DNA from 3 places in the Staphylococcus sp. Z5-21 genome. Region 2 is predicted to be linked to each of the others. Evidence: predicted binding sites of a transcription regulator. Region 2 holds the regulator's gene; each other region holds the start of a gene.

Region 1 (7,324 bases), 240 kb from region 2:
GTCCAGTTGACTTACCATTTTCTTTAGCTTGTTCTAAAACAGTTTTAACATCCTTTTTATTTTCATCAACACCAATTGCACCATTAAATGTTTTATGACCAGAACTAAAAGCAGTTGCCCCTGCAGCTGAATCCGTTACATTTTCTTTTGGATCATCTGAATTTGTACGTTGGTTGCCTGCTAAATAATGATCAAATGCTGTTTTATCCATTTCTTTTGTTTCAGGATTATCTGCAAAATAACGGTATGCAGAGTTATATGAAGGTCCCATACCATCGCCCACAAGGAAAATCACATTTTTAGGATTTTTAGTATTTCCCATATATGAAACTTCATCATTTTGATTTGAATCTTGTCCTCCGCTTGATGCATAAGTTGGTTGTGCACTCCCCAATGCTGTACTAGCCACAATTGCACTTGCTACAGAAATAGTTGCTAACCTATTGAAGATTTTCATAAATTAATAACTCCTTTAATATGTATTATCGTGCTACACATTCAGTTTAAAACACTAGTTTTGAGTGAACATTTTAATATAGTTAATTTTCTGTAAATTAACTATATTATGAATATAAATAGCTTATTAATAAATATGAAACCTTTTATGTTGAAATTATTTTAATAAAAAAACAAACAGAGCCTGAGACATCTATTTTTGTCTCAGACTCGTTATACTTCAATAAGCATTCAAGCTATTTCTGATATTTACTTTACTTATATCAGTTTGTCTTTACTCAATTTATGATAGCCTTTTAAGAAAAAGAATAATGTCATAAATAATAAGAATATAATACCAATTACAACTGAAACGACGGTTTCTTTATTAAACAACATACCGATCAATACCATTATAAAGAATGCCATCGTAATATAGTTTGTTATAGCACCACCAGGCATCTTGAACGGGTGACCATCTAATTCGTCAGGATGATTTTTTCTAAATCTTAAATGACTAATTAAAATCATAAACCACGGTACCATACCAGGTAAGATTGACGCACTATATACGTAAACAAAAATACTGTCTGCACCTTTAATGAATAAAGGTAAGATAACATTTAATAATGCACCAATTAAAATACCCATTGCAATGGCAAGTACAGTCCAAATTGGAACACCATTTTTCATAACTTTACCAAAGAATTTAGGTAACATGCCTTTTTGAGATAAGTTCAATGTCATACGACTAGCACTGAATATACCTGAGTTACAACCTGACATTGCTGCAGTCAATACAACAAAGTTAATTAAACCAGCTGCAAAGGTAATACCTACTTTCGCAAATGTTGCTACAAAAGGACTACCTATGTTTCCTAATTCATCCCATGGATAAACAGTAACAATCACAAAAATTGCACCAATATAGAAAATTAATATACGCCAGATAACACCATTAACCGCACTTTTAATATTTTTCTGCGGATCTTTCGTCTCACCAGCTGTAATACCAATTAATTCCACACCTTGATATGAACCAATAACAATTGATAGCGCAAAGAAGAATCCAATCCAACCATTAGGCATGAAACCACCATGTGACCATAAATTAGATAAGCCGATCGCTTCTCCACCATTACCAAGTCCAAAGAAAATTAATCCAAAGCCAGCAACAATCATTAATATAATTGTTACAACTTTAATCATTGCAAACCAGAATTCAAATTCACCGAACGCCTTAACAGATACAAGGTTTGCACCTGCTAATAGTGCAACCACAATAACACCAGGAATCCACTGTGGTAAATCTGGGAACCAGTAGTTCATATATTCTCCAACGGCAATGACCTCACTCATTCCTACAACAACCCATTGGAATATATTACTCCAAGCTGTTAAGTACCCTGCCACTGGATGTATGTAATCACTTGCAAAGTTAGCAAAAGAACCAGAAGTTGGATGTAAGTAAACCATTTCTCCCATTGCTCTCATTACTAAGAATAAAAAGATACCTGCAATTAAATATGCGAATATCACAGAAGGACCTGTCCATTTTATAGTGCTGGTTGCCCCCATAAACAATCCAACACCGATTGTTCCGCCGAGAGCGATCATACGCATTTGACGAGCACCTAATCCCCTTTGTAATTCATTATTTTCTTCCATCATTCAAACCCCATCTCTTTCAAATATAAGTAAATTTCATTTCACTTATTATGTCGCTATTATACTATAAATTCAAAAAATTTAAACAATTATTTTGAATTATGTAAGGGCTTACATTTACCGTCATTAATTGTATGCGATTTTAGTAAAAAAAGCAAAGTCTTTTTTTATTATTTTATTACTTCAATCCTACATTTTTTAAATATAGGTTTTAAACACCTATATAAATAGGTTTTAAAGAAAGCACCATATCACTATCCATCAGTACTTTGCGCATGATATTCAATGATTGAGGTTCATAAGGAAAATTCATTTTATTCAAACATCGCTTAAATACTTTATAGCTTATCAAAATATATTTTGTGAAAATATTCACAATTTAATCACTTCGTAGTATACTATGCTTAATTAAAGAAAGTGAGGATAATAAAGTGAACGAAAAAAATGTTAAATGGGATAAAGTCTTTTACGGTAAATCTTGGATAAATCATGTAGTAGATACAATAAGAACAAAGGATATACTTCAAAGTTTTTATTTCAAACGTTATTTACTTCGCGCCATCATGGCTGGATTTATATTAGGTGTCATCACAGTATTTGTATTACTTATTAAAGCTTCTCTTGATACACATGTTCCTACAGGTGTTATCAATTCAGTGGCTGCTGTCGCATTTAGTTTTGCGCTTGTTTTAATACTATTTACAAATTCAGAGCTACTGACAAGCAACTTTATGTATTTTACTGTTGGTTTATATTATCGCGTTATCAGTCCAACTCGTGTTTTAAAAATCTTCATGCTTTGCTTCATTGGGAATGCCTTAGGTGGCCTAGTTTTCTTTCTTATATTAAAAGGCTCTGATGTTATGACAGTTGATATGTTTACGCAATTAGAGGCAACCATTGAACATAAAACATTATCTTCAAGTTTGATAGCGATATTAATTAAAGGTATTTTTGCAAATTTCTTCATTAATATTTCTTTAGTCATTGCGATGCAAATAGATGATATTTTAGCTAAAATGTTTGTCATGATGTTTGGTGTGTCAATTTTTGCATTTATGGGTTATGAACATGTCGTATACAATACTGTCCTTTTCGCAGGCGGTCTCATTTATCATAGTAACGTATTAGCTTTAACTCCTGCAGTTATCAATCTGATTGGTGCAGGTATTGGGAATTATATCGGGGGTGGTTTAATTATAGGTTTATTCTATGCATATTTAAATGATCACCATCAATATGATCACGAAGTATCAACTAAACCAGTGAAACATTAACTTAAATACGTTGTATGGTATACTCTTTATTAGATTTGATTACAAAGGAGTTTTATATGAATCAACACTTACTGAAACGTACAATTACTATTTCCATCATTTTTGGTGTGTTATTTTTCGTATTAAATTATTTTAGTGGTTCCGATAGTTCCATTGGGCAACTCATATTAAAAAGTATACTTGTCATCGTTGTCTTTGGCATTTTATATTTTGTGCTTTTCTCTATAGTAAATTCACCTGAAAGAAAATATAAATTTGGAATAACCATTCCAATCGCATTACTTATTGCAATACTCATTAGTGCGATATTCTCCGCTCTGAAAGTAGGTATTGTCATTGGCTTAATTCTCGGGATTATTGCTGGTTATGTATGGGAATTTATTGCAAAAAATAAAAATGGTGGTGACAAATCATGAGTATTATCTTAGGCGTTGTTGTTATGATTTTGTTAATCGTAAGTTTGATACCCAACCTTAAAGCTGTTAAAAAATCAAAAGAAACAGGTGAAAAGAATCCTCGTTTTGCCATTATGGTGGGAATCGATGCGATTCTACTTATTCTTGTTATCGTAACACTTCTATTTAAATTTTTATCATAGAAACATAAAAAGGCTGCCGTGTTTTAACACGACAGCCTTTTTTAATATCAAAATTGATTTTGTAAGACAAAATAATAAAGCGCTGCTGCGCCTAATAAATAAACTAAAGTACCCACCATAAACGAACGGAAATGAATATGAAACGGTATCTTTTTATTAAAAATAGGTCCTAGTACTAAATTACCAATCGCTAATACGATAGGTCCACCTAAGAAAAACAATATCAAATAACCATTCATAGTATTAACCCCTATTATTTTCAAAACATAATTTTATAATCTCTTCTGCAGATAAATCTTTTCCTATATAAGCAACCTCATTAAAATCTTGTAATTCTGTCATCTCGTTTGTATTAACAATGACATCTAATCCTGCGGTAACAGCAGCCGTGGCACCATTAACAGAGTCTTCTAACGCAAGACAATTCGTAGGATTGTAATTTAGTTTTTGCACTGCTGTTAAATATGGATCTGGATTCGGTTTAATTGCTGCAACATCCTCACGTCCTACAATAATATCTATATAAGCATCTAAACCTAAGTTTTTAAATGTTGGCAGAATATCTTCTCGATAACTACTTGTTGCGATTGCCATTGATATATGGCGTTGTTTACAATAATCCATTAACTTTTGTACAGATTCAATAATCGGTAAATCCACACTTGTTTCATGATGCTCTTCATAAATTTTATTTTTATTGTCAATACCAAGTACTTCCTCTAAATAATTATGTAATGCGGTTGCAGCACCACCAATTGATTGTCGATAATAGTCTAAGCTAATTTCATTTTGCTTATGCTGTTTTAAATGTTTATTGATGATTTCAAATAGATGTTTTTCTGTATCAATCATCGTACCATCAAAATCAAATACCACTGCTTTATACATGAATATGCCTCCAATAATTGCTTCACAATTCAATAATTTAATCGTTTCTATTTAGTACTAGCTTATCATAATTTCAAGTGTAATTAATCTTCTTTATCTTATCAATTTCACACCAAAAAAAGTGGGTACCTAAATTCACTACTTAAAGTCGTAGTGTCATTTGTGTACCCACTGTTGATTAAGATTTTAACGTTTATTCCAGTATTTTGCTAAAATTGGACCTGTAATATTATGTACTAAACTAAATACTGCACCCGGAACAGCTGCTAGCGGACTAAAATGCACAGTCGCTAACGATACTGCCAGACCAGAATTTTGCATCCCAACTTCAATAGATACTGCTTTCTTGTCTGCTTTCTCTAGTTTAAATATACGTGCTAGCGTATAACCAAGTGTATAACCTACTATATTATGCAAGATAACAACAGCAAAGATTAATAAACCAGTTTCAAGAATCTGTGATTTACTCCCTCCAACGACTGATGCTAAAATTAATGAAATAGCAACTACAGATACAATTGGCAATGCCGTAGCAGATTTGGCCGCAAAATTCTTGAATACCTTTTGTAATATAAAACCAATCAATATCGGTATCAATATAACTTGAATGACTGACCAAAACATACTCATGAATGAAACTTGTAGCCATTCATGCGCAAATAAATATATTAATGCTGGTGTCATAATTGGCGCAAGTAAAGTTGAAACACTTGTGATGGCAACTGATAGCGCAACATTCGCATTAGCTAAGTAACTCATAACGTTACTTGATGTCCCTCCTGGACAACAGCCTACTAATATAACACCAATTGCAACTTCTGGTGGTAAATGAAATAATTTTGCTATTAAAAATGCCGTTAATGGCATAATCGTATATTGTAAAATGACGCCAATAATAACTGAACGTGGCGACTGAAATACAATTTTAAAGTCTTTGGGATTAATTGTTAACCCCATCCCCAACATCACAATACCCAATAAATATGGTACCCATCCGCTCAATGTAGCTAACTGTGCTGGAAAAATAAATCCAATAATTGCAGCAATTAACATCCATACTAAGAATGTGTTGGTGGCAAATCTACTAACTTTTGATAACATCCTAAACACTTCCCTCTATGTATTAACAAAGAAAAATGTATCATACTTTAAGCCCTTAAACAACTGAATTTTCTAAATATTCTAATTTTTAAAATACTAGTGTTTAAATTTTTTTAACTTCATTCTATAGACCTAGTGCTTACTGTAAAAAAGAGTGGTACAATCTAATAGAAATATAAATATGTAAAAATTTAAGTGTAATAGAATATTATGATTAATAACGATAAAACACTTTATATAGATATTGGGGGTATAATATGTTTTTAGATAAAACTGAAACGTTTGTGTTAAATATTGAAGGTCTTGGTAAGCGCGTGACGAGAAAGCACTTAACAAAACTTTTAAAACAAATTCACTTTTGTAATTCTTTTAAATTCACTATTTTTAAGAAAAATAATTTATATGCTTTAGAGATAAATTTACCGAAACAACAGCTACCATATTTGATTAGCTTTTTAAGTTTTCATAATTATGCCATCTATCAAATACTAGAAAGTGCACATTCAGATGAACTGTTAGCATTAGATCACTTATTATTATCATCGAAACGTTTTGAATTAGTCGTAGATGGTCTACATGATGCATTTATAAAAGATAAAGTCATCGACATCATGAATTTAATCAATCAAACTGACTATATCTCTTATACCTTCAATAGAAACAAGATAAATGTTTCATGTTCACCTTCTATATTTGCAAAATTAATATATTTAGTTGCAACGCATAATATAGATGTACTCGGAGCAGTATACCAACCAAGACTGATGCATAAAGTAAGAATTTCATAAACTTCACATAAATTTGGAATAAGGATGACATATCGTTTTTTCTAAAATAGCATTGACATGAAATAATTCCAATATAACTAAGTAGAGTCTGAGACAAAAATAGATGTCTCAGACTCTTTTTAATTTAGGCAGTAGATGACTGAAGTGAAAATGCGCTTATATCAAGCTATTTTCAATCCTAGTCATCCTTGCCGGGGTGGGACCACGAAATCTCTATTAGAAAATATGATTTCTGTCCCACTCCCTAAAATCCACTATACTTTACTGCGATTCATTGACTATATTTTCAAAAGCCTCTCTTACTTGTGGCACAGACATACCCACAACGACTTGTACGTTCTTACCACTCTTAACTAATCCATGCGACATTTGGTTATGCGTAAAATACCCACTATCTTCTACTTTCTCTGGATCATTAACAGTCAATCTCAAACGTGTCGTACAATTAGTAACATCTTTAATATTTTCCTTACCACCTAAGCCCTCTAAATAATAAATTGCTTTATCTTCATACTCATTTCCAGTAGATGCAGTTGTTTTTGTTTCTCCTTTTTTATCTTTATAATCAT
Region 2 (7,324 bases):
TATCATGCTTATGCTTATATGTATCGAATTGATAACTATAATTATGATTTGGTCTAATGAATGATTCTAATGGTCGTTGTGCTGACCATAACATTTTTATCTTTGTCATTAATTTTTTATTTTCAATGATAGGCATGATGATCGTTAATAATAGGGAGGCTAATATCAATGCAATAATAAACCATAAAATTGCAGGCATAGTTACAAAACTTCCTTTCAATAACTTAAATTTGTACTTGTTCATTATGACATTGTCTCATTTGTTTCACAAACTAGATTTGTCTATGACTACATGAGACGAAAATGATGTCAATAGGGAACGTGCGTACTTATCAACAAATAGTGCGCAACTTGTGGATAAGTCGGTGCAAATGGTGTGGATAGGGATTGAATTCTGAATTTTATATAGAAATAAACATTACATTTTACTTGTGGATAACTAGGATAACTTTGTGGATAGCTTTTATCATAAGTTTTTTTGTGTGAATAGTTTTGGTGATGAATCATGAAATAAAAAAATGAAAGTAGAAAATTCTACTTTCATTTTTTAATGGGATGAGCGTTTAAATTAACTTTTCTTGTAATTCTGCCCATTCAGACATAACCTGTTCTAATTTTTGTTCGGTATGTTGTTTGGATATTGCTAAATCATTCGCTTTTTCAGGGTTTGAATATACATCAGGTAATGTGAGCTGCTCATTGATTTCATTAATTTGCGCTTCAAATTGCTCAATATCCGCTTCACAAGTTTCAATTTGGCGTTCGATTTGACGTTGTTCACGTTTCTGAGCTTTCTGATCAATATAAGAATTAGTTGTTGATGCTTCTATTTCAGGTGAAGTAGGATTCTCTGAGTCTTTTTTCGCTTGTATTGCTGCTTGCTCTTCTACTTTTTCAATGAAGTATTGATAATCACCTAAATACATCGTGCCACCGTCATAATTTAAATCATATACTTTATTAGCTAGTTGATTAATGAAATAACGGTCATGTGAAACAAAAAGAATTGTGCCCTTAAAATTATCCAAAGCTTGTTCTAACATCTCTTTAGAATCAATATCTAGATGGTTGGTAGGCTCATCTAATATGAGTACATTATTACGTTCTAACATTAATAAAGCGAGTTGCAGTCGTGCTTTTTCTCCACCAGATAAATCATTAATAATTTTTTTTACATCTTCTTGAACGAATAGGAAACGACCTAAAACAGCTCTGATATCTTTTTCATTCATAGTAGGGTATTGATCCCATAAATAATCTAAGATCGTTTTATTTGATTTAAATTCAGCTTGCTTTTGATCATAGTAACCTATTTTTAAATTGGCACCCGTTGTGACTTCGCCGCCTAATTGATCATGTAGACCAGCGATGGTTTTAATTAAAGTTGATTTACCTATACCATTCGGGCCAATAATAGCGATATGATCACCCTTTGTAACTTCGATATTAATCCCTTTTGTAATAGGTGTATTGTACCCAATCTCTAGATTTTTTATATGGAATACGTCATTACCTGTATTACGGTCGAAATCAAATTGAATATTTGTACTTTTAGCATCAATCATAGGTTTATTAATGCGATCGATTTTATCTAACTTTTTGCGACGACTTTTTGCCATCCCAGTCGTAGAGGCACGCGCAATGTTTTTTTCTACGAATGTTTCTAAGCGTTTGATTTCAGCTTGTTGACTTTCATAGGCTTGCATGCGCTTTTCGTAATACTTATCTCGTTGTTCTATGAATTGTGCATAGTTTCCTACATAGTGTTGTACATCACCGAGTGCTACATCATATATTTGAGTGACAATTTTATCTAAGAAGTATCTATCGTGACTGATGATTACAATGGCCCCGTTAAAATAATTCAAATAACTTTCTAGCCATTGAGTTGTTTCCATGTCTAAATGGTTGGTAGGCTCATCGAGTAATAATAAATCTGGTTCACTTAGTAACATTTGTGCTAAAGATAGTCGGGTCTTTTGACCACCACTAAAATCATTAATGGGTCTATTAAAATCTGATTCAGTGAAGTTTAAGCCATGTAGCACCGTTTTAATTTTACTTTCATATTGATAGCCATCTTGTTGTTCAAATGTGTTTGATAATGACTCATAACGATCAATATGTATTTTATATGCTTCTGTATCGTATTCATTGGCATGTTGTGCAAGCCAATCCGTTTCTTTTTTCATTTCTAGTTCTAATTTTTTCATTGCTTCAAATGTCTTAGACATTTCTTCAAATACAGTTTGATTTGTGTCTAAGGTCATTTGTTGTGTTAAGTAACCAAGTTTTAAATTTTTACTTTTAGATACATAACCACTATCATACCCTTCGACGCCAGCGATTATTTTCATTAATGTTGATTTTCCAGCTCCATTACGTCCGACAATTCCAATACGTTCGCCCGTTTTGACTTCGAAATCCACATTGTTAAAAATATCTTCACCGTCGAATGACTTTGTTAAATCATTAAGTTGTAATAATATCATCCGATTTGCACCTCTCTATTCAATTATCATTCTACAGTATTCACGCTGTGGTTAAAACTATCATTGTTTATTTTTATGATGCATTCATGTATAATGTTGTAGTGATTATAAGATTATACAGTATTAGACATTGAAATAGGGGGAAATGATCTTGGCTAATCAAAGCGAAAAGATTCCTCGTGCTACATTGAAACGTTTACCGTTATATTATAGATTCGTCAATACATTAAAATCAAAAGGTATAGACAGAGTTAATTCAAAAGCAATTAGTGAAGGCTTAAACATTGATTCTGCAACGATACGTAGGGATTTTTCATATTTTGGTGAATTAGGTAAAAAGGGTTACGGCTATAATATAGATAGCTTATTACATTTTTTTAAAAACGAAATAAGCGAAAACGATGAAATTAAGATTGCAATTGTAGGTGTAGGGAACTTAGGTAAAGCATTATTAACATATAACTTCTCAATACATGATGAAATGACAATAACAGAAGCATTTGATATTCGAGAAGAGGTCATTGGTACACAAATAGGGAAAGTGACAGTTAGTCCATTTGAAAAAATTACAGACATACTATCGCATGAACAGATAGATGTCGTTATTCTGACAACGCCTGAGGAAGCGGCTCAGAAGGTTGCTGATACATTAGTGAAAGCAGGCGTTAAAGGTATATTGAACTTTACGCCTAGTCGTGTACAAACGCCATCCGATGTACAAGTACATCACATTGATTTGGGTATAGAACTGCAATCTTTATTATTCTTTATGAAGAATTATAGTCATAAATAAAATGTAATGAACTAGTTTTTGATAAATACGGCATGTGATAACCATGTGGACAAAGTATTTATGGAAAGCTAGTTTTTTATTTGTCTTCGAGTTGTTAATTATTTTAAAAGCTAGCTGATTTTTAAAATAAATTTTCGTGAAACTGTAAGGTTGAAATTTTATACGAAATCTAATATTATTAATCTTATTGATTTTATCGGGAAAGAGGTTATGATATGACATGGTTAATTATCAGTGGACTGGTCGTAGGCGCTCTATTGGGGTTTGTTATGCAGCGAACACGATTTTGTCTAGCTGGTGGATTTAGGGATATGTATATTCAAAAGAGTAACAAAATGTTTTACGCCTTATTAATTGCGATTTCTGTACAAAGTATTGGCTTATTGCTATTAACTTCAACAGGATTAGTTGAAATACCAGAGTCAACATATCCTATCATTGGTACAGTGATTGGATCATTTATTTTTGGATTAGGTATTATTATGGCAGGTGGCTGTGCTACAGGAACATGGTATAGAGCTGGTGAAGGACTAATCGGTAGTTGGATGGCGTTAATTGCTTATGCTTTTACTTCCGCCACAACAAAATTTGGTTTATTACTACCATTAATGAACGGTTTAAATAAACCTACTAATGTAAATACGAGTATGTCACAAACAACAGGTATTCCAACCTGGGTTTTCGTAATTGTACTCATAGTAATCACTTTATTCTTCGTAGTAAAAACATTACGTAAACCAAAACCAAAATTTGCAGTACCTAAATTAAAGCAAAAATTCACAGGTATACGTCATTATTTATTTGAGAAAAAATATCACCCATTTGTGGCAGCAATCGCAGTAGGACTTATCGCATTGCTCGCATGGCCAGTGAGTGAATCAACTGGTAGAATGTATGGTTTAGGTATTACAACACCTTCTGCAAACTTGGTACAATTTTTTGTAACGGGTGACTTGAAATTATTGGACTGGGGTGTCTTCCTGGTTCTAGGTATATTCTTTGGCTCTTATATTGCGGCTAAAGGTGCTAAAGAGTTTAAATGGAGATTACCGGATAAAAAAACAATACGCAATAGTATTATAGGCGGTGTGTTAATGGGATTTGGTGCATCTGTAGCAGGTGGTTGCTCTATAGGGAATGGTTTAGTTGAGACAGCGACAATGTCATGGAAAGGCTGGATTGCACTTGCTTCAATGATATTAGGCGCATGGACAATGAGTTATTTTGTATTTATTAGACCAATGAAAAAAGCACAAAGCCAAACTTCAAACACGAAAGTTTCATCACAAACGCAAACATCATAATTAAAATGGAGGTAATACGATATGGTACATGAATTAGGTACAGTTGGAATGGTTTGTCCATTTCCATTAATAGAAGCACAAAAGAAAATGAATACATTAGACAATGGTGAAGAATTAAAAATTGACTTCGATTGTACACAAGCAACAGAAGCATTACCTAATTGGGCAGCAGAGCAAGGTTACCCCGTAACGAATTACGAACAATTAGACGATGCTTCATGGACGATTACAATTCAAAAAGCTTAAATATACATTAAACCAATTTGTTTAATCTAAGGTAGTATACCTTGATTGAAGCAAATTGGTTTTTAATTTAAATAGTATTTAAAGCGATTCCATTATGATAGAATTGATATTGTTCATAATAGTGAAGTAATGAGAGTGAGAAACTATGAAAAATATTGATGATATAGCAAAACTAGCCGGTGTCTCTAAAAGTACAGTTTCTAGATATTTAAATGATGGCTCGGTAAGTATGAAAACAAAAGAAAAATTAGATAAAATCATACATGAACATGATTATCAGCCGAATCAATTCGCACAAAGCTTAAGAGCATATCGTACAAATATGATAGGCGCTATCATACCAAGAATGAATTCGTTTGCAGTTGATGAAACGATTAAAGGTGTTAAAACGATATGCGATAAACAAAATTATAGGCTATTGCTTAATTACACCAATTTGAATTCAGATTTAGAACTAGATGCACTAGAGACTTTTTACAGAAGTAAAGTGGACGGGATTATCTTTATGGCCACAGATATTACAGATAAACATTTAGAAGTGATTCATAAAATCAATGTACCTGTGATCATTGTTGGTCAAACTCATGAACAATTACATTGTATTGTTCACGATGATTATCAAGCTGGTTATCTTGTTGGAGATACACTGGGAAAACAGGGCTATAAGGATATTCAATTTTTTGGTGTTACGGAGACAGATACGGCTGTAGGTATATATAGAAAGCAAGGATTTATCGATGGACTTAAAGTTCATGGTATTGAGCCCAGTATTTCGATAACATCTTTTAACTATCAAGAAGCCAAACCAGACGTAGCTAGCGTATTACAAAAATATCCACATTTTGATGCCATCGTAGGGGGGACTGATTCGATAGCTTTAGCTGTTCATAAATATAATTCGGAACATCATATGTCTAAATATATCGTTGGTTTTGGTGGAGATCCAGTTACAAAAATTGTTTCGCCATCTATACATACGGTGAGATATGCTTTTGATTATGCAGGAGAAGTTGCTATGGAAAAATTAAATCAATTAATACAACATAAAGACGTAGAAAAACAAATCACTATTGAAATTGACCATTCGTTTAAAAATTAAACGAAACATGATATTATAAATATGAATAAATGGAACCGGTACCAAAAATGACAATGAATTACTTGAAACTAGGAGGAAGCTCGAAATGGTAGAGTGGACAAAGGAAGCACGTTATCAAAAATATGAAGACGCAGATCAACAATATTTAGCTGAATTAACAGAACGTGTTAATCAATCTAAATACAGACAAACTTTTCATATACAACCTAAATCAGGTTTACTTAATGATCCAAATGGATTGATATATTTTAATGGTAATTATTATATATCACATCAGTGGTTCCCATTAGGACCAGTGCATGGACTAAAATATTGGTATACATATACGAGTAAAGATCTTATTCATTTTAATGCAGTAGGACCAACACTCAAACCAGATACAAACGACGATAGTCATGGTGTATATAGTGGTAGTGCATTTGAATATAACCAGCATTTATATTATATGTATACTGCGAATCATCGCGATGAAGATTGGCATCGAATTTCTACCCAACAGATAGCAAAAATGACAAAGAATGGAGAAATAAAAAAATTTCCAAAGCCTGTCATTTCAGCACCACCTTTTGGTTACACGCAACACTTTAGAGACCCGAAAGTTTATCAAAAAGATGGTACATATTATGCTGTAATTGCTGCACAAAATATTGACAAGCAAGGTCGTATTTTACAATATCGATCCTCAGATATTGTTAATTGGGAATTCCAAGGTGAAATACAAACAAATTTAGATAATTTTGGTTTTATGTGGGAATGTCCAGATTATTTCAATTTAAATGGATATGATATGTTATTATTCTGTCCACAAGGTATTGACGCTGAAGGGGATCAGTTTAGAAATATTTATCAATCAGGCTACATCATGGGACAATATGATATGAATCAATTAACTATGAATCATGGTGATTTTCATGAGTTAGATCATGGATTTGATTTTTATGCGCCACAAACATTTTTAGATGAACAAGGACAGCGTATACTCATTGGTTGGATGGGCTTACCAGAAATTAATTATCCAACTGATGAAGACGGATGGGCACATTGTTTAACTATTCCACGTGTACTTACAGTAGACGAAGGTAATTTAAAACAACGTCCGATTAAAGCACTAGAAAAGTTACGTTCAAATGAAGAAACTGCTTTGGGATATGCTAATAAATTTACGAAACAGTTACATCCATATGAAGGTAAACAGTTTGAATTAATTATTGATATTTTGGAAAATGAAGCAACAGAAGTATACTTTGAAGTGAGAACGAGTAAAACGGAGACGTCGCTAATTACGTATAATACTAAAGAACAAAAATTAACATTTGATAGAAGTGAAAGTGGACCATTGCCTAATCCTGTAGAAGGTACGTCTCGTAGTACTTATTTAGATACACCTTTA
Region 3 (7,324 bases), 160 kb from region 2:
TCGTGAAAAAAGATGTTTTTAAATTAAGACATCATCACGATGCGGTACTAACTGGTAGTGGCACGTTAAATGCAGATAATCCACAATATACGACTCGAATTGAAGAGGGTAAAAACCCAATTAAAGTGATACTAGCCCAAAACGGTAACATAGATTTTAATTTAGACATTTTTAAAAATACGAATACGCCGATTTGGATTTATACACAAAATGAAGCTTTAGTAACGGACATTGAACATGTTGAAATTATTCAACTTACAAATTGTTCAGTAGAAAATATTATGAAAAATTTATATGAAAAAGGTATAGGCAGATTGTTAGTAGAAGCAGGTCCCACAGTTACTTCTGAATTTCTTCAATCCAATTATACAAATAAACTAATTATATATTATGCCCCGAAAATAATTGGTGGTTCAGGCAAATATCAATTTTTCCATACGGATAAAATCATCGATTTGTCAGAAGTCCCACAGTTTGAAATTGTTGATTCACAAATGCTTGAGCAAAATCTTAAATTAGAATTACGAAAGAAGTGATTAAACATGTTTACTGGAATTGTTGAAGAAATAGGTACAATTAAAAAAATATCAACACAACAGTCTGTAGTTAACTTGAAAATTGAATGTCAAACGATTTTAACTGACATGCATATTGGTGATTCAATCAGTGTTAACGGAGCATGTTTAACAGTAATAGAATTTGATAATCACACTTTTTCAGTACAAGTTATAAAAGGTACAGAAAATAAAACGTATTTAAATCAATTAAGTCAATCTTCTGAAGTGAATTTAGAAAGAGCGATGAGTGGTCAAGGTCGATTTGGTGGACATTTTGTACTTGGTCATGTAGATGAAGTAGCGAAAATTAAACGCATTCAGTCATCGGATAATTCTAAAATTGTAACAATACAACCGTCAACGTCATTGATAAAACAAATGGTTAGTCAAGGTTCAATTACAGTTGATGGTGTGAGTTTAACGATATTTCAATTAAAGCAATCAGAATTCGATATACATCTCATTCCTGAGACAAGAAAATCAACGATATTAAATCAAAAGCGTGTTGGTGATCCAGTTCATTTAGAAACGGATATGTTATTTAAATACGTTGAAAAAATTATTGAAAATGATAATGCTAAATTAACTTCAGATAAACTTAAAGCATTTGGATTTTAAGGAGGGCTCATATGCAATTAGATAGTATCGATACAGCGCTGGAAGCACTAAAAAAAGGTGAAAGTATCATAGTCGTAGATGATGAAAATAGAGAAAATGAAGGTGACTTAGTAGCTGTTACGGAATGGATGAATGACAACACTGTTAATTTTATGGCGACCTATGGTAAAGGATTAATTTGTGCACCAATCAGTAATGCAATTGCTGAAAAGTTGGATCTAAATCCTATGGTCACGCATAATTCTGATGTTTATGGCACACAGTTTACGGTAAGTGTTGATCACATACAAACAACAACTGGCATTAGTGCAGACGAAAGAACAATGACAGCGAGAGCATTGATCGATGAGCAAGCTACTGGATCTGATTTTAATAAACCGGGTCATTTATTCCCTTTAATTGCACAAGATAATGGTGTGCTATCAAGACGTGGTCATACTGAAGCGTCTGTGGATTTAGCTAAATTAACTGGCGCTAAACCAGCAGCATTAATTTGTGAAATTATGGATGAAGATGGGACAATGGCAAAAGGAGCGTCATTAGAAGCATTTAAAGAAACGCATGGTTTAGTTATGATTTCTATTGAAGACTTAGAAAAGTATCGAAAATCTTCAATTTCTAAACTAGATGCAAAAGCAAAAGTTAAGATGCCAACAGAATACGGTAACTTTGATATGTATGGCTTTACTACAGATAATAGCGAAGAAGATATTGTTGTTATCGCTAATGGCGACATTAATAAAACTGAAAATGTTCGAATCCATTCAGCATGTTTAACTGGCGACATTTTTCATAGTCAACGATGTGATTGTGGTGAACAATTAGCAGCATCGATGAAATATATAGCAGAGCATGGTGGCATGATACTGTATCTTCCTCAAGAGGGTAGAGGCATAGGCTTAATTAATAAGTTGAAAGCTTACGAATTAATCGAACAGGGTTATGATACAGTTTCTGCAAATATTGCATTAGGATTTGAAGAAGATTTAAGAGATTATCAAAATGCTGCCCAAATATTAAAATATTTTGGTGTGGACAGTGTAAATTTATTAAGTAATAATCCGAAAAAATTTGAAAGTTTAGAATCATATGGTATTCATATTGCGAAGAGAATTGAACTCATCGTACCAGCCAATGCATACAATCAGGATTATATGAATACAAAAAAAGAAAAAATGGGTCACTTAATATAGGAGGTAATGAACAATGAATTTTGAAGGTAAATTAGTAGGTTCAGATTTAAAAGTAGCGATTGTTGTAAGTAGATTTAATGATTTTATTACTAATCGATTATTAGATGGTGCAAAAGATACATTAATTAGACATGAAGTACCGGAAGCTAATATCGATGTAGCATACGTACCAGGAGCATTTGAAATTCCTTTAGTAGCTAAAAAATTAGCTAAGAAAAATGATTATGATGCAGTTATCACTCTAGGTTGTGTTATTAGAGGATCAACGTCTCATTACGATTACGTTTGTAACGAAGTAGCCAAGGGTGTTTCAAAAGCGAATGATGTTACTGATACGCCAGTCATATTCGGTATTTTAACTACAGAAAATATTGAACAAGCAGTAGAACGTGCAGGTACGAAAGCAGGTAATAAAGGTGCAGAAGCAGCAGTAGGTGCGATAGAAATGGCTAATTTATTAAGAGAAATATAAAGTTAAACTTGTCTAATGCTTATCAATTTTTAATATCGTATCGTTTTTCAATTATATTAAATTAGTAGAACGCCAAAGACATGACAGCTTTGGCGTTCTTTGTTTTTATAATAAATTCAATGACTATCTAAATTAGAATTCGGATATGTAAATCTTTTTAAACATCATTGAACTTAAAATTTGTGCTCGTATGATTACTTAGATGTAGTGTTTAAAAAGTGAATTGTTTTAAAATAATTATTTATATATTGAACATTGAATTGATTATTTTTTAAGTACTCTATATAGTATTGAACCTGTAGCTACAACGCCAGCAAATATGCCAGCAATAGTGCCTACTTTTTTCAATATATCTGGTTTTAACAATTCTTTAAACATTAAATTCAAATTTTGTGGTCTTTCAGCTAATCTTCTCATAAAGTAACTGAACCAATCATCTCCATATGGCACATAAATGCAGAAATTGTTGCCTTCGCCGGCAATTTGTTCTGCTAAATCGGAGCGAAAGCCGTATAACATTTGAAATTCATAACGATCTTTATCAATTTTATTATCTTTAATAAATTGTTTGATTTGTGTAATGATTTTATCATCGTGTGTAGCGATAGAAGTAACGTTTTTAGCACTTAACAATCTTTTTTTTATTAAACGTATGTAGTTTTCGTCGATTTCTTCTTTTGTTTGAAAAGCAATAACTTCATTTTCTTTATATGCACCTTTAACCATGCGTAATCTTAGTTCAGGATATTTATCTATGAGCGCATCAGCTTTATATAAATATGCTTGAATGACTGTACCAACATTTTTAAATTCACCTTTTAATCGATCTAATACTTGAGTGATATCAAACAAGCTATCATACTTTTCAGTATCGATATTAATATGCATATTATCAAATTCATTTGCTTTCAATAATATTTCTCGTAAATTACGGTAAGCAAGATCTATATCAAACTCTGAACCTAGTTGGCTTAATTTCACAGACATATGTCCATTTAAACTATGATTATAAATGGCATACATGACTTCCAAAATTTGATCTTTAGCTTGGATAGCTTCACCTTCAGTTACGACAAACTCTCCAAGACAATCAACAGTCACTGTAATTCCCTTGTTGTTTAAACGTTCAATTGTGTCTATCAAGGATTTAATCGTATTACCCGCAACGACTTTATTCGCCCCAAACATGGGTCCTACTTCCTTGGCAGTCTTATTTAAAAACGAATTATTTGATAATCCGATAAAGAAATCTTTCACAATTGGCATATTAATTCCTCCCATTCCGCTTATAGCTATGTTTCAATAATAGTGTAGCATGAATCTAATAGTAATGAAATCGTTTGCAATAAAATATATTACACTTTAAATTTCAATATACACTCATGAGATATGTATTGAACAGAAATAAGAAATTTATTGTGGGAAATAAATTTAGTTTTATGTTTATTTAATATGTTTAAAATGGAAAAAGCATAGCGTATTTTGATACAATAAGCGTAATGAATTTAAATGTAGAAGGGGAAGTATGGATTATGTGGAAATGGGAAACCGAAAATGAAGCAAAAGGTGTCGTAGTAATTGCACATAACATGCTTGAACATACTGGAAGATATGCATATGTGATTACGATGCTTCGCCGAAATGGATATCATGTTATTATGGGCGATTTGCCAGGACAAGGGCAAACATCACGTTCAAATAAAGGTCAAATTGATAATTTTGATGTATATCATGAGCATATACTTGAATGGATTAGAATCGCAAATGAATATAAAATTCCAACTTATGTCCTAGGTATAGGTCTTGGTGGTTTGATTGTCTTAAATTTATTAGAAAAAACAGAAGTGCCGATTGAAGGCCTGATGTTGCTTTCACCACTTTTAGAATTTAAGAAAAGTAATAAATCTAGAAAAGATAAAATTATTTCTAATATAGGTAAAATTGCGAAAGATACTCGATTTAAAGTTGGTATCACAGTTGAAGATTTAACAAGAAACGAAGAAGTTATAGAAGAGACGAATAAAGATCAATTGATGTTAAATAAAGTAACTTACTACTGGTATAAACAGATTATTGAAATTATGAAAGAGACAGTCAACCATTTAAAAGATGTAAAATCATTGCCGTTATTATTAATGTACGGTACAGAAGATAGAGTTGCAGATATAAGCGCAATGGATTTAATAAAAGATAAAATAATGACAGAAGAACTTTATTTTAAAGCGTGGGAAGGATTATATCATGAAATTCATAACGAGCCTGAACGTGATGAAGTCATGCGATATATTTTAGCGTTTTTAAATAATAGTGCAAGTAACAATGGATTTATAGTACATGATGAAAATGAAGTTTCATAGTACCTGAATACAATGATAATACAGTAAGTGGCAAAAGCGGTGGATTTGTATCCTAATTTTAAAAGGATATGATTTCACCGTTTTTTATATTTGATTTTTATTGTAACTTATAATTAATATTTTTGTGAAATAAATTACAAATAACTATTGCAAATGCTCGGAGGAACTGATATATTTATATTGTGAAATAAATCACAATATAAATTATTAATTTTCATGTGAGGAGCGTTCTGTGATGGAATATATAAAAAGTAATAAAGTTGTTTTAATTGGTGATGGTGCAGTTGGATCAAGTTATGCATTTGCATTAGTAGCTCAAGGTGTGGCAGATGAACTCGTTATTATAGATTTAGATGAAGACAAAGTGAAAGGTGATGTAATGGACTTAAACCATGCGGCACCGTATGGAGGTTCACCTGTTAAAATTAAAGCTGGTTCATATAAAGCATGTCACAATGCTGATTTAGTGGTGATTACTGCTGGAGCAGCTCAAAAACCAGGAGAAACGAGATTAGATTTAATTGAAAAGAATACAAAAATATTTAAATCGATTGTTTCTGAAGTTATGGCATCTGGATTTAATGGGATTTTCTTAGTAGCCACTAACCCTGTTGATGTACTTACCTATGTAACACAACAAGTTTCTGGATTACCTAAAGAAAAAGTAATTGGATCAGGTACGATTTTAGATACGGCACGATTCAAATATGAATTAGCTGAAGAATTTGGCGTTTCTGATAGAAGTGTTCATGGACAAATCATTGGGGAACATGGAGACTCTGAACTAGCTGTTTGGTCACAAGCAAATATTGCAGGACAGCCATTATACCAATTGTTAAAAGATGATCCTGAAAAACAACATAGAATAGAAGAAATATTTGTTAATACACGAGATGCAGCCTATGACATTATTCAAGCTAAAGGTGCAACATATTATGGCATTGCTATGGGATTAGTGCATATAACTAAAGCGATTTTAAATAATCAAAATTTAGTGCTTACCGTATCCAGTCGTTTAGAAGGTGAATATGGTCAAGAAGATGTCTATATAGGTGTCCCTACAAAAATTAACAGACAAGGTGCGGTAGAAGTTTTTGAAATACCGTTAAACGATGAAGAAAAAACTTTATTTACCCGTTCTGTTGGTATTTTGAAAGAAATGCAAAATAAAATATCTCATTTAATTGCATAATTCATAGTTTAAATTTAAACTGTATATAAGATTAATTTTATTAAAAATTCTAATATTTATTCAGTGTAGAATTTATTTTACAGTGATTGATGATTTTTTGAAATTAATTTTACATGTTTAAACTTTATACTATGATTGGGGGATTACACTATGGGGAAGACATTTACTGAAAAAGTGGATGGCGTTTTGCAATTAGAATCTGTGTTGAAAGATATCGAGGATATTTTTGACAAAGTTCAAAAGCAATATAAAATGTCAAAAGAAGAAATTTTAATCCTTTTGACACTTTGGAAAGAAGGGTCAATGACTTTAAAAGAAATGGATGACTTTGTTCATATTAAATCATACAAACGTACACGTACGTACAATGATTTAGTTGAAAAAGCGTGGATTATTAAAGAAAGACCACAAAACGACGAACGTACAGTTATTATCCATTTTAATGAAGATTTAAAAGATCAAAGGGAAAGTCTTTTAAACTTTTTTAAAGAAGAAATTGATTCTAACTCATCTACTATTCAAAACAGTCTTAAATCTATCTTAAATCTATAGGAATTATGAATTTTACAGTGTAATTTACACAAAAAAGCTGCCAACAAAGTTTAAATACTTTTATTGGCAGCTTTTTTTATTTTTAAAGCGTGTGCTTTAGGAAAACTAAATGATAGAATTTATCTTTTTTCTATCGCACAAATAAATGGTGGATTATTTTGTTGATTGATAAATTGATATTTTAGAATATGTGCTTTATTTTGATCGAATTGTTCCAAATAATCTAGAATAGCATCTCGCTCCAATTTGCCTTCATCATGGCCATGATAAATAACAAGAATAATGATGCCTTCTATGGATAAAATATTAAATATTGCATTTATGGCAGCAATTGTACTTTCGGCTTGTGTAACAATGGATTTATCTCCTTTTGGTAAATAACC

What was found. The regulator Rex, encoded in region 2, represses fermentation and respiration genes when NADH is low (regulators of the CRP and FNR family bind a similar motif). The targets are predictions, from matches to a motif close to TTGTGAAATATTTCACAA.
Region 1: M1D64_RS02970 (formate/nitrite transporter family protein) is a predicted target of Rex. The motif match lies at 2,464-2,481, and genes of this name have one in related genera.
Region 3: M1D64_RS05240 (L-lactate dehydrogenase) is a predicted target of Rex. The motif match lies at 5,378-5,395, and genes of this name have one in related genera.

Annotation. Positions count from the first base shown of each region.
Region 1 covers NZ_CP096462.1:635,710-643,033, reverse strand. Annotated here, with positions in the region: gene M1D64_RS02980 (alkaline phosphatase) at 1-457, opposite strand, end outside; gene M1D64_RS02975 (amino acid permease) at 715-2,103, opposite strand; gene M1D64_RS02970 (formate/nitrite transporter family protein) at 2,535-3,380, shown strand; gene M1D64_RS02965 (hypothetical protein) at 3,437-3,796, shown strand; gene M1D64_RS02960 (hypothetical protein) at 3,793-3,978, shown strand; gene M1D64_RS02955 (hypothetical protein) at 4,026-4,217, opposite strand; gene M1D64_RS02950 (HAD-IA family hydrolase) at 4,222-4,866, opposite strand; gene M1D64_RS02945 (bile acid:sodium symporter family protein) at 5,053-5,967, opposite strand; gene M1D64_RS02940 (hypothetical protein) at 6,225-6,755, shown strand; gene M1D64_RS02935 (alpha-glucoside-specific PTS transporter subunit IIBC) at 7,017-7,324, opposite strand, start outside.
Region 2 covers NZ_CP096462.1:876,920-884,243, forward strand. Annotated here, with positions in the region: gene M1D64_RS04235 (MutS-related protein) at 1-199, opposite strand, end outside; gene M1D64_RS04240 (ABC-F family ATP-binding cassette domain-containing protein) at 564-2,492, opposite strand; gene M1D64_RS04245 (redox-sensing transcriptional repressor Rex) at 2,638-3,285, shown strand; gene M1D64_RS04250 (YeeE/YedE family protein) at 3,501-4,589, shown strand; gene M1D64_RS04255 (sulfurtransferase TusA family protein) at 4,611-4,835, shown strand; gene M1D64_RS04260 (LacI family DNA-binding transcriptional regulator) at 4,981-5,934, shown strand; gene M1D64_RS04265 (sucrose-6-phosphate hydrolase) at 6,020-7,324, shown strand, end outside.
Region 3 covers NZ_CP096462.1:1,036,607-1,043,930, forward strand. Annotated here, with positions in the region: gene ribD (bifunctional diaminohydroxyphosphoribosylaminopyrimidine deaminase/5-amino-6-(5-phosphoribosylamino)uracil reductase RibD) at 1-536, shown strand, start outside; gene ribE (riboflavin synthase) at 543-1,175, shown strand; gene M1D64_RS05220 (bifunctional 3,4-dihydroxy-2-butanone-4-phosphate synthase/GTP cyclohydrolase II) at 1,187-2,368, shown strand; gene ribH (6,7-dimethyl-8-ribityllumazine synthase) at 2,382-2,840, shown strand; gene M1D64_RS05230 (proline dehydrogenase family protein) at 3,105-4,106, opposite strand; gene M1D64_RS05235 (alpha/beta fold hydrolase) at 4,373-5,197, shown strand; gene M1D64_RS05240 (L-lactate dehydrogenase) at 5,433-6,389, shown strand; gene M1D64_RS05245 (transcriptional regulator, SarA/Rot family) at 6,540-6,941, shown strand; gene mnmM (tRNA 5-(aminomethyl)-2-thiouridylate-methyltransferase MnmM) at 7,061-7,324, opposite strand, start outside.